Linked DNA regions of Aliamphritea hakodatensis. Each later gene encodes a partner of the first gene's protein in a complex. Links are inferred from orthologs where the notes say so. Each region holds a gene or a part of one and is shown in the gene's direction. Other genes may lie near its edges.

Evidence for each region.
Region 2: the proteins of rppH (region 1) and dapF are in contact, whole or in part, in a solved structure (PDB 5YGU), measured with the Escherichia coli proteins. The link is inferred for Aliamphritea hakodatensis from one-to-one orthologs.

The regions. Positions count from the first base shown.
Region 1 is NZ_AP025281.1:4,790,005-4,797,705, reverse strand. The notes cover bases 2,720-5,432. They hold rppH (RNA pyrophosphohydrolase), read left to right. Parts: upstream 2,720-3,685; coding sequence 3,686-4,180; downstream 4,181-5,432. Other genes in these bases: ptsP (phosphoenolpyruvate--protein phosphotransferase), read left to right, coding at 4,310-5,432; PCI15_RS21750 (histidinol-phosphatase), read right to left, coding at 2,849-3,502; PCI15_RS21755 (SDR family oxidoreductase), read right to left, coding at 2,720-2,823. In the rest of the region: PCI15_RS21760 (FAD-dependent oxidoreductase), read left to right, coding at 1-1,638; more of PCI15_RS21755, read right to left, coding at 2,074-2,719; more of ptsP, read left to right, coding at 5,433-6,592; PCI15_RS21735 (NRDE family protein), read right to left, coding at 6,616-7,443; PCI15_RS21730 (sulfite exporter TauE/SafE family protein), read left to right, coding at 7,491-7,701. UniProt on the Escherichia coli protein: Master regulator of 5'-end-dependent mRNA decay.
Region 2 is NZ_AP025281.1:542,976-547,319, forward strand. What follows is about bases 1-2,927. They hold dapF (diaminopimelate epimerase), read left to right. Parts: upstream 1-1,012; coding sequence 1,013-1,843; downstream 1,844-2,927. Other genes in these bases: lysA (diaminopimelate decarboxylase), read left to right, coding at 1-944; PCI15_RS02400 (DUF484 family protein), read left to right, coding at 1,840-2,535; xerC (tyrosine recombinase XerC), read left to right, coding at 2,538-2,927. Outside these bases: more of xerC, read left to right, coding at 2,928-3,494; PCI15_RS02410 (HAD family hydrolase), read left to right, coding at 3,487-4,194; PCI15_RS02415 (hypothetical protein), read left to right, coding at 4,229-4,344. UniProt on the Escherichia coli protein: Involved in the succinylase branch of the L-lysine biosynthesis and in the biosynthesis of the pentapeptide incorporated in the peptidoglycan moiety. Catalyzes the stereoinversion of LL-2,6-diaminopimelate (L,L-DAP) to meso-diaminopimelate (meso-DAP).

The DNA.
Region 1 (7,701 bases):
CTGGAAGAAGTTATCGAGCCGCTTGAAAAGGCGATGGAACTGACGCCTATTCTGGCTGAACTGGGTTACGATGAGAAATACTCTTTCAATGGCCTGTTGCAGGTAACGGCGGATGGCGGTCCTTCGATCGGTGAATCTTCTAACGTCCGTGGCCTGTGGTACGGTGTTTCCGTATGGGTTAAAGACGGTCCGGGTACCGGTAAAGTTATCGCTGACTGGATGACTGATGGCCGTACTGAATTCGACCACAGCAGCATCGACGTTGCACGTGCGTACCCGTTCCAGTGTGAAGAGCAGTACATCCACGACCGTTGCTACGAGTCTGCATTCAAGATTTATAACCCACCTGTTCACAACCGTGAGCCTTACACCGCTGCCCGTGGTAAATTCCGCAGCCCGTTCTGGGAGCGTGAAAATGAGCTGGGCGGTTACTTCATGGAAATCGTTGGTTGGGAGCGTGCGCATGGTTACGCGAGCAACGAGCATCTGTTAGAAGAATACGGCGACCGTATTCCGGTACGTGAAGCTGAGTGGGATAGCCGTCACTTCTTCCGCGTATCTAACGCTGAGCATCTGAAGATGTCTGAAGATGTAGGCATGATTAACCTGTCTCACTTCGCGATCATCGATGTTACCGGTCCGGATGCTGAGAAGCTGATGGAATACACCTGTGTCGCTAAAGTAGGTGGCGATACCCCGATTGGTAAGGGTGTATACACACACTTCCTGGATGCTGTAGGTGGCGTACGTGCCGACCTGACAGTATTGCGTCTGGGTGAGCAGCACTACCGTGTTATTGATGGTGGTGATGCTGGTCACCGTGACCTGGTATGGCTGAAGCGTATGGCTCAGGATATGGGCTTCAATGCTGAGGTGACTAACGAAACTCAGAACTACGGTTGTCTGGGTGTATGGGGCCCTAACGCCCGTACAGTTCTGGAAAAAGTAGTTGATGATCCTGCGTCTATCAGCACTGAAAACTACCCGTTCGCAGCAGTTAAAGACATCAAGATCGGTGGCGTTGACTATACCTTCTTCCGTATTTCTTACGTAGGTGAGCAGGGCTGGGAGATCCACTTCAAGATGGAAGATGGTCTGGCGCTGTGGGATGCGGTATACGCGCAGGGTGTAACCCCTGTCGGTATCGAGACTTACGCGAACAGCCGTCGTCTTGAGAAGAGTCTGCGTCTGCAGAACGCTGATATCCTGACTGAATACAACCTGCTGGAAGTTGACTTGGCCCGTCCTAAGGTTAAGGCTGCGGAATTCTTCGGTAAGGATGCACTGCTGGCTCAGCGTGAGCGTGAGCATCAGCCGGCGTACCTGTGTACACTGACAATGAACGACAACATCGATTCTGCCGGTGTTGCCCGTTATCCGGTCGGTAACTGCCCGATTCTGGATCCTGCGACAGGTGAGGCGCTGATCGACTCTGAAGGTCGTCGCTCTTACACTACCAGTATTGTGTATGGTCCAAGCATTGGTAAGAACATTGCGCTGGGTTACCTGCCATACGAGTATTGCGAAAAAGGCCGTGAGCTGGAAATCGAATACTTCGGTGATAACTATAAGGTAACTGTTGAAGCTGTAGGTTACGGTGCACTGTACGATCCGGAGAACGGCAAGCCACGTTCTTAATCGTCAGCTGTACTAATCAAAAAGCCGGTATCTCAGGATACCGGCTTTTTTGTTTGTACTTTGGAGTGACAGCGCTGGAAATCGCGCTTACTTTCGGCAGTGATAACTATAAGGTAACTGTTGAAGCTGTAGGTTACGGTGCTCTGTACGATCCGGAGAACGGCAAGCCACGTTCTTAATTGTCAGTTTGACTGAAAAAGCCGGTATCTTTGGATGCCGGCTTTTTTATTTGTGCATTGCATTGGGGAAGAGAGCTGGAAATCGCGCTTACTTTCGGCAGTGATAACTATAAGGTAACTGTTGAAGCTGTAGGCTACGGTGCGCTGTACGATCCGGAGAACGGCAAGCCGCGTTCTTAATTGTCAGTTTGACTGAAAAAAGCCGGTATCTTTGGATGCCGGCTTTTTTGTTGATGGCTGGTGGTGCTAAGCCGGATTACTTTCCACCGGCAAGGTCGATGAAGCTTCCTGTGGTGTAGGAGGCTTTATCAGAGAGCAGCCAGGCGATGGCCTCTGCTACCTCTTCCGGTTGTCCGCCCCGTTGCATGGGTATTGCCGGTTTTAAGCGTTCAATGCGTGCGGGTTCGCCGCCGTCGCGGTGCATATCGGTATAAATAAAACCGGGCCGCACACCGTTCACCCGGATGCCTTCTGCGGCCAGTTCGGTTGCCAGTCCTGTGGTCAGAGTATCAATCGCGCCCTTGGAGGCGGCGTAGTCGATGTATTCGCCGGGGGAGCCCGTGCGGGCGGCAACAGAGGATACATTCACGATGGCGCCGCCTTTTCCGCCGTGAGCAGCAGACATGCGTGCAATGGCTTCCCTGCAGCACAGGAAGTAGCTGGTGACATTGGTTGTGAGGATTTCATTAATGCGGGCGGCGTTCATATCCTGCAGGCGCATTTGCGGTTTGAGGATGCCGGCATTGTTGACCAGATGAGTCAGAGGCCCAAAGGTATCGTCAATGGTGCGGAACATCTCAGTCACCTGCTGCTCCTGGCTGACATCGGCCTGCAGCAGCAAAGTGTTACAGCCCTGCTGACGCAGCTCTGTACTGAGCTGTTCGGCGCACTGGGTTTGCCGGAGGTAATTCAGACAAACATTGTAGTTCTGGCTGGCCAGCAGGCGGGCAGTTGCCGCGCCAATGCCGCGGCTCGCCCCAGTGATCAAAACTGTTTTTTCTGACATGGGGCGCTCCTTTGTATCGGTGAAATCAGCGCAGACTGATGATTTCCCAGTGGTTGGCTTCGGCGGTTGCAGTCAGGGTTTCATCAGCATCAACAGCCACCGGGTGATCAACCAGCTTCAGTAATGGCAGGTCGTTATTTGAGTCGCTGTAAAAATAGCTGCCTTCCAGCGTGTGAGGGTTATCTTTCAGCCAGCTGTTCAGGCGGGTAACTTTACCGGCCTGGAAGCAGGGGGTGCCAGCTACCTTGCCCGTATAGCGGCCGTCGATCATTTCCGGATCGGTGGCAATGATTTCGTCCACACCCAGCTCTGCAGCGATAGGGCCTGTGACGAAACGGTTGGTAGCAGTAATGATCAGCGTGTAATCGCCCTGATCCTTATGTTTCTGAAGCAGGGCAGCCGCTTTAGGTAGCATCATGGTGGCGACTTTTTCAGTCATGAACTGCTGATGCAGGCTTTGCAGCTGTTCAGGTTCCAGTGCTGCCAGAGGCTTCAGCGCAAATTCCAGAAACTCTTCAATATCCAGCGTGCCGGCGACGTACTGATCAAAGAAATAGTCGTTAGCCTGACGGTAGGCGTCTGTATCAACGATACCTTTTTCGCACAGGAATTCCCCCCATGCGTGATCGCTGTCGCCGTTTAACAGGGTGTTATCAAGATCAAAAATTGCCAGTGCCACGCTACTGTTCTCCTGAAATGCGGCAGGCATTACGGAACCTGCCGTCTGAAATTGCTTCTAAAGGCGCTAGCATAGTGACTTGGCACGATCCTCGCAAATGATCCTTGCTGCTGGCGGCTTTGCGGTTTGCGCCAGCGCGCGGAATTATGGAACAATAGGGCAAAAGATTTATAAGGAATTACCGTGATTGATTCAGACGGGTTCAGACCGAATGTCGGTATCATTCTGGCAAACTCGATGGGTCAGGTACTTTGGGCAAGACGAATTGGACAAGATGCATGGCAGTTCCCCCAGGGGGGGATTGATCGCTCAGAAACACCTGAGCAGGCGATGTACCGGGAACTCAAAGAAGAGATCGGGTTGTCGCCGGAAGATGTTGAAATTGTTGCGGTGACCCGTGGTTGGCTAAGGTACAGACTACCCAAGAGAATGATTCGGCACCACTCACATCCGGTGTGTGTCGGCCAGAAACAAAAATGGTTTTTACTGCGGATGCTGAGTGAAGACAGCGCTGTCAGTATCAATGAAACAGCGACGCCTGAATTTGATGGCTGGCGCTGGGTTAGCTACTGGTATCCGCTGGGACAGGTAGTGGCCTTTAAGCGTGATGTCTATCGTAAGGCAATGCGCGAACTGTCTCCTAAGCTGACCCGGTTAGTACTGGACGGTTGGCTGTAACTTATCAGCAGAGGATATACATGAAAGGGTGTGGTGCCGGTCGTCCGGTGTCATGCTGGCCGGGCCGGTCTCTGATAATGTCCGGCCTGAGCGGTATTGAATAATAACAACGCCTGGGAGAGCGAAAGCATGCTAGAAGCACTGCGGAAAATAGTACAAGAAGTTAACTCGGCACCGGATCTTGAGTCTGTTTTACGGGTTATCGTTCGACGCGTACAGCGTGCAGTGCGTACTGATGTTTGCTCTATCTATCTGCTTGATCCGGCCACTCAGCGTTTCATTCTGAAGGCGACCCAGGGGCTCAATAAGAAGTCTGTGGGGCAGGCCAGTCTTTCCCGTTCTGAGGGCATTGTCGGGTTAGTCGGTGAGCGGGCTGAACCCATTAACCTCGAAGATGCGTCCAAACACCGGGCTTACAGCTATATTCAGGAAACCGGTGAAGAGAAGTTTCACGCCTTTCTGGGGGTGCCGATTATCCATCACCGTGAGCTGCTGGGGGTATTAGTGGTTCAGCAGGAAGCTATCCGTCGCTTTGATGAGACTGAAGAAGCTTTCATGGTGACTATGTCCGCTCAGCTGGCCGGTGTGATTGCTCATGCCGAAGCGACCGGCTCCATCGGTAAGCTGAATGACGTAAAGAATAAAGGCAAAACTGACCGTAAGTTTGAAGGTGTGTCCGGCTGTGTAGGTGTGGCCATTGGTCAGGCTGTTGTGATGACACCGCTGGCGGACCTGAGCGGTGTGCCGGACCGGCAGGCCAAAGATATTGAGCTGGAAAAAGAAAAGTTCCAGGGGGCGCTGGCGTCAGTCCGCAAAGATATCAAGAAGGTTGCCCGCAGCTTATCCAAACGGTTGCGTTCAGAGGAGCGGGAGCTGTTTGATGTCTACCTGCGGATGCTCGATGACAATGCGCTGGCTGGCGAAGTGGTTACGCAGATTGAAAACGGTAACTGGGCGCAGGGTGCATTACGTAAAGTGGTTGAGGAGCATGTCCGTCAGTTTTCTTTGATGGAAGATCCTTACCTGCGTGAACGGGCCAGTGATATCCGGGATCTTGGTCGCCGGATTCTGACCTGGTTGCAGTCTTCCGCTCCCTCTCTGGCGGAAATTGATTTTCCGGAAAACGCTATTCTGGTCGCCGATGAGCTGACACCTGCCATGTTGGGAGAAGTGCCGACTGATAAGCTGGTGGGCTTATTGTCGGTAAACGGTTCCGGTAATTCCCATGCGGCCATTCTGGCCCGCTCAATGGGCATTCCGACAGTGATGGGGGCGGTGGATCTGCCTTATACCCGTATTGAAGGTATGCAGATCATTCTGGATGGCTTCTCCGGGCGGGTATTTGTTAATCCGTCGGATGATCTGTTGAAGTGCTACCAGGACATTATTGACGAAGAACGTCAGGTTAATGCGGATCTGGAAGGCCTCAAGGAGTTACCGGCAGAAACCAAAGACGGTTACCGGATGCCCTTGTGGGTGAATACCGGTCTGGTGACGGATGTTGCCCGCTCCCTTGACCGGGGGGCAGAAGGTATCGGCCTGTACCGGACAGAAATTCCGTTCATGATCCGTGACTTTTTCCCCAGTGAGCAGGATCAGACCGAGACTTACCGGCGTCAGCTGGAGGCCTTTGCGCCCCGGCCGGTGACAATGCGGACACTGGATGTAGGTGGGGATAAGCCCCTGCCGTACTTCCCGATAGAAGAAGAGAACCCGTTTCTGGGTTGGCGGGGGATCCGTATTACGCTGGATCATCCGGAAATTTTTCTGGTACAGATCCGGGCTATGCTGAGGGCTGCTGAGGGGCTGGATAACCTGCGTATTATGTTGCCGATGGTAACCAGTGTTCATGAGGTGGATGAGGCGAAGTCCCTGATCAGCCAGGCCGTTAACGAGCTGCGTGAAGAAGGGGTTACGGTGGCTCAACCACAGATTGGCGTGATGGTCGAGGTGCCTGCAGCGGTGTATCAGGTGCGGCGTTTTGCCCGGCGGGTAGATTTTATTTCAGTGGGGTCTAATGATTTAACCCAGTACCTGTTGGCGGTCGACCGGAATAACCCACGGGTGGCTAACCTGTATATGTCTTATCACCCGGCGGTATTGCGGGCGTTACAGTTTATCGTTCAGGAAGCGCACAAAGAAGACGTAGCGGTCAGTATTTGTGGTGAAATGGCTGCTGACCCTGGCGGAGCCGTGCTGCTGATGGCCATGGGGTACGATGTGCTGTCGATGAATGCGACGAATCTCCCACGGGTAAAATATACCATCCGGCATGTGACGATCGAGCAGGCCAGCGGCTTGTTATCCACCATTCTGTCGATGGATGATGCCGATAAAATTCACCTGCTGATTCGCGATACTCTGAAAAAGTGGGGGCTGGGGCAGTTTACCCGGCCGACGATTCCCGACTGATATGTATCTTCGATACCCTGTTCTCAGGGTATCGGAGCTTTTCCGGTGCTGTCTGTTACCGGTTCTGCTGTATTTTTCAAACTGCCGAAAGGCGGAATCACCAATTCAAACTCAATCTGCTCAATTGCGCCTGTGGCATCGTAATTCTGTTCGATAATACGGGTTCTGCCCTGATAGTCCTGCAGGATGACTGTGGTGGCCCGGGTGCCGTAATGCTCAAGTTTTATAAAGCTGCTGGACAGTGCTCTTTCGATTTCTATTCCCACGTGGGTGTCGGGTAGCCGTTTGTCAGGGTAGCGTTGCGGATCGGCCATCATCCGGATCAGTGTCTGCGGGTCGGGGGCGGGCGTCTGAACGATCTCAGCCAGACGCTGTTTCTGGTGGCGGGTTTTAGGCCAGTCTGTATCCAACTGAGCATTACTGATGCCAAAAATTCCGGGGGAGAGTTGCTGGCATTTGTTCGTCACGTTTGAGGCATAGAATAGACCGGACGAATCCGCTACCATAAGGTTAAAACCATCGTATGGAACGGTTGTTTGAATCACATCTGAGGCATAACGGTGCGCGCTTACGGAAGAGCTCAGAAATCCTGTCGTAAGTAAGCCACGGGACGGGTTCGAAGATGCGGTGTGTAAACCATTGCGGTGGTTTGTAATGGCGCTGAAATGGCCGTTTCTGGCAATACCCAGCCAGGTGCCGCTATGCAGTGAGTCCCGGCCGGCAATGATGCCAGCCGGAGAACCCCAGAGATGAAGTGACTGTGTGGGTCTTGCGTATTGCTCGTCACGATTGGCAACCAGTATCAGGTTGTATGTCGGGTGTTGCCGGTAGGCGAAAACAATCAGGCACATTTGGTATCTCTCTGCAGGGTTCAGTCAACCTTATCGGGAAAAAAGTGATGTTACTACTGTTCTTGGGATACCTGGTGCTGGGGGCGTTCGCCGGTATACTGGCGGGCTTGTTTGGTGTCGGTGGCGGGCTGGTGATCGTACCGGTGCTGGTGGTGACATTTCAGCTGCAGGGGATGGCACCGGAAGTGCTCACGCATGTTGCGGTAGCAACATCGCTGGCGACCATTGTAATTACCTCTATCAGTTCAATTTCTGCGC
Region 2 (4,344 bases), 4.2 Mb from region 1 along the record:
CCGGTGTGGCCAAGCGTGAGTCTGAAATGCGCCGTGCACTGGAAGTCGGTATTCACTGTTTTAATATCGAATCGGAAGCTGAGCTGGACCGTCTGAACAGCGTTGCTGAGCAGATGGGGAAGGTTGCACCGATTTCCCTGCGGGTTAATCCGGATGTGGATGCGGGCACGCACCCGTACATTTCTACCGGCCTGAAAGATAATAAGTTTGGTGTTGCCATTGAAGATGCGGCCCGTATCTATGCCTACGCCAACAGCCTGAGCCACCTGAACATTCAGGGGCTGGACTGCCATATCGGCTCGCAGCTGACAGAAACTGCGCCCTTTATTGATGCGCTTGACCGTCTGCTGGTACTGATAGATGCGCTGGCGGAGCAGGGGATTACGATTTCGCACCTTGATCTGGGCGGCGGTCTGGGGGTGTGTTATACCGATGAAGTGCCGCCGACACCGCAGTCATATATCTCAGAAGTACTGGATAAGCTGGGTGACCGCCCGCTGAAGCTGATTTTTGAACCGGGACGTTCTATTGCGGCGAATGCCGGTATTCTGGTGACTAAGGTTGAGTTTCTGAAGTGTGCCGAGCATAAGAACTTTGCGATCATAGATGCGGCGATGAACGATATGATCCGTCCGTCGCTCTACAGTGCTTATATGGATATCATTCCTGCACAGGTCCGTGAAGAAGGTGAAAGCCGCGTATACGATCTGGTGGGGCCTGTCTGTGAAACCGGAGACTTCCTGGGCAAAGACAGGGACCTGAATATTCAGCCAGGTGATTTACTGGCGGTTTGTTCTGCAGGTGCATATGGTTTTACTATGAGCTCTAATTACAACAGCCGGAACCGTGCCGCAGAAGTCATGGTGGATGATAACCGCAGCCATGTAATCCGTCAGCGTGAAACCCTGGCCGATCAGTTACGGGGCGAGCAGTTACTGCCATAAAGGCCGTTTGCTACCGGTTTGCTGTTGCCCGGCTGACCCCGGGCAGTTACACCAAGTAAGAGAACACTATGTTAGTCCGATTTACAAAAATGCACGGCCTGGGAAATGATTTTCTGGTGCTGGATATGGTAACCCAGAAGATCAGGCTGAATTCTGCGCTGGTAGCAAAGCTGGCTGACCGTAATTTCGGCGTGGGCTTTGATCAGTTACTGATTGTTGAGCCGCCGACGAATCCTGATATGGACTTCCGTTACCGCATTTATAATGCCGATGGCAGTGAAGTGGAACATTGCGGCAATGGTGCCCGCTGTTTCGCCAAGTTCGTACGGGATAAGCGCTTAACGGCTAAAGACCGGATTGCAGTTGAAACCCAGAAAGGTGAAATCTATCTGACGGTGACTGACAGTCAGGACGTTGAAGTGGATATGGGCGCCCCTGTGCTGGTTCCCGGAGAAGTCCCTTTTCAGTCTGCTGAGCAGTCGGCTGTTTATCCGATAGAAGCGGCCGGCTCGGTTCATGAGATCAGTGCGGTATCTATGGGCAATCCTCACGGTGTGCTGGTGGTCGATTCAGTCGATACCGCACCGGTTGAAACGCTGGGGCCGGTGCTGGAAGCACATGCCCATTTTCCGGCGAAAGCCAATATCGGTTTTATGGAAGTGGTTGCCCGTGATGAAGTGCGCTTAAGGGTGTTTGAACGGGGCGCAGGAGAAACTCTGGCTTGCGGAACCGGTGCCTGTGCCGCGGTGGTGGCCGGGCAGTTACGTGGCCTGCTGGACGAAACAGTTACGGTGCACCTGCCGGGTGGCAGCCTGAGTATTTCCTGGCAGGGTAATAATTCATCGGTAATGATGACCGGACCGGCAACAACGGTATTTGAAGGGCAGATTTATTTATGACAGCTGATGCAGTCGACGTTCAGAGCGAAGTATCTGAACAGCAGGTTATTGATTACCTGAAGCAGCATCCGGATTTTTTTACCGGAAATGAACAACTGCTGGAGAAACTGTACGTGCCCCATCAGCGGGGCAACACCGTTTCTCTGGTTGAGCGGCAGACATCTCTGTTACGGGAAAAAAACCGTGAGCTGTATGATTATCTGAGTGATCTGGTGGGGGTCGCCCGGGAAAATGAAATCCAGTTTAAGAAAACCAAAAAGATGGTGGTTTCTTTACTGGAAGCAGAAACCCTGGATGACGTGGCAGTGGCGGTCGAAGAATGCCTGTGTGAAGAATTTCACAGTGATACCACCGCGTTACTGCTGTTCGGCCCTGCCCGGGACGATGTGAATAACCTGCGGATTATGCCCCGTGAAGATGCTGCCGTGATTGATGGGCTGGCAAACAGCTCTCAGACCAGCTGCGGCAACCTGACCGAACTGCAGAATGAACTGCTGTTTAAAGAGCATGCCTTTAAAGTGAAGTCCGCTGCCGCGGTACCGCTGGTGAAGGGTGAAACCATTGGCCTGCTGGCGATTGGCAGCTATGACAGCGAATACTTCCAGAGTAATCAGGGAACCCTGTTTCTGGATTACATTGGTCAGGTGCTGAGCCGGGTTGTTTCCCATATATTACGCCGGACCGGGGACTAAGCTTGACGGCTGAGTTGCCGGATCAGGCGCGGTCAGGTTTTTTTGCCTATCTGAGCGCCGAGCGGCAGCTGTCTCCTCACACGCTGGATAACTACCGGCGTGACCTTCAAAGGCTGTGGGAATACCTGCAGTCGCAACAGGTTTTCAGCCTGAATGAATCCCCGTGGCATAAGGTTTTACCCCTGCACATCCGTGGTTTTGTCGCTGCGGTGCATCATCAGGGGCTGGGAGGGAAAAGCATTCAGCGTGCCCTGTCGGCGATCCGAACCTTTTATAAATATCTGCACCGTGAAGGGTTAGCCAAGGCTGATCCTACAGCCGGAATCCGTGCCCCGAAAAGCCCGAAACGTTTACCTCAGGTGCTTGATCCGGACCAGTTGACCGGCTTACTTGATAAACCGTTAGGGAGAGATCCCCTCAGCCGGCGGGATCATGCGATGGTGGAGTTACTGTATTCATCCGGCATGCGGCTGGCTGAACTGGTGAGTCTGGATCTCTATGATCTTGATCTTCAGGATGCCAGTCTGCGGGTGACCGGTAAAGGACGCAAAGAGCGTTTGCTGCCGGTTGGCCGTAAGGCGATGGATGCGCTGGAGCACTGGCTGGCATGCCGTGATAAGCTGGCCAGACCGGAAGAAATGGCGGTATTTGTCAGCCAGCGGGGTGGCCGGATCTCGACCCGCAGTGTGCAGTTGCGGCTGGCACGCTGGGGGGAGTATCAGGGCAGTGACAGCAGGGTCTATCCGCACCGTCTGCGGCACTCGTTTGCCAGTGATATGCTGGCGTCCAGCGGTGATCTGAGGGCGGTCCAGGAGTTACTGGGCCATGCGGATATCGCGACCACTCAGGTGTATACCCATTTGGATTTTCAGCATTTGCTGGATGTTTACGATCAGGCGCATCCCCGGGCAAAGCGCCAGTCTGCCCGTCAAAAACACAAACAGGACAGCAATGATTAAATGTATTACTTTCGACCTGGACGATACCCTCTGGGCGGTTGATCCGGTCATTACCCATGCCAATAACACGCTTTATGGCTGGCTGGATGAGCATGCCCCGGGGTTTACCCGGCAGCATGCCGTCAGTGACTTTCCTGCCCTGCGTGAGCAGGTGCTGGAAGCCTATCCTGAAACCGCCCACAGCGTAACGCTGATTCGTTTGCGGCAGCTTGAAATCGGCCTGCGTCAGGCCGGTTACAGTGAGGCGGAAATAGAAAAGCTTGTCCCTCCGGCGTTTGATATATTTCTGGCAGCCCGTAATGAAGTGACTTTCTTTCCGCATGTGACGGACATGCTCAGTGCGCTGAAAGAGCAGGAGTACCGGATAGGGGCTCTGAGTAACGGTAACGCAGAAGTGGGCCGGGCAGGGCTTGGCGAATGGTTTGATTTCGCGCTGAATGCGCACATGGTCGGCCATGAAAAGCCTCATCCTGCGATGTTTGAGCAGATGCTTGCCAGTGAACAGTTACAGCCTGCTGAAGTGATTCATATCGGAGATAACCCCGATCATGATGTGGCCGGTGCCCAGCAGTTGGGCATCCGGACTATTTGGGTGAATTTACAGCAACAGACTCATAAAACAGGTGAAACTGCTGATCAGGTGGTAACCTGTTTAAGTGAGGTGTTTGATGCGGTAGCCGCGATCCGTACCCGCGGGTAGGACACGCCGGTAGCCGGAAATAAAAGGGATACTTATGTCAGGCCAGTTACGTAACCAGATAAACATGACCTATGATTCGGCGGAAGACCGGATTCTGATCCGGGCGACCGATCAGGGCAGGGAATACCGTGCCTGGTGGACGCGCCGGTT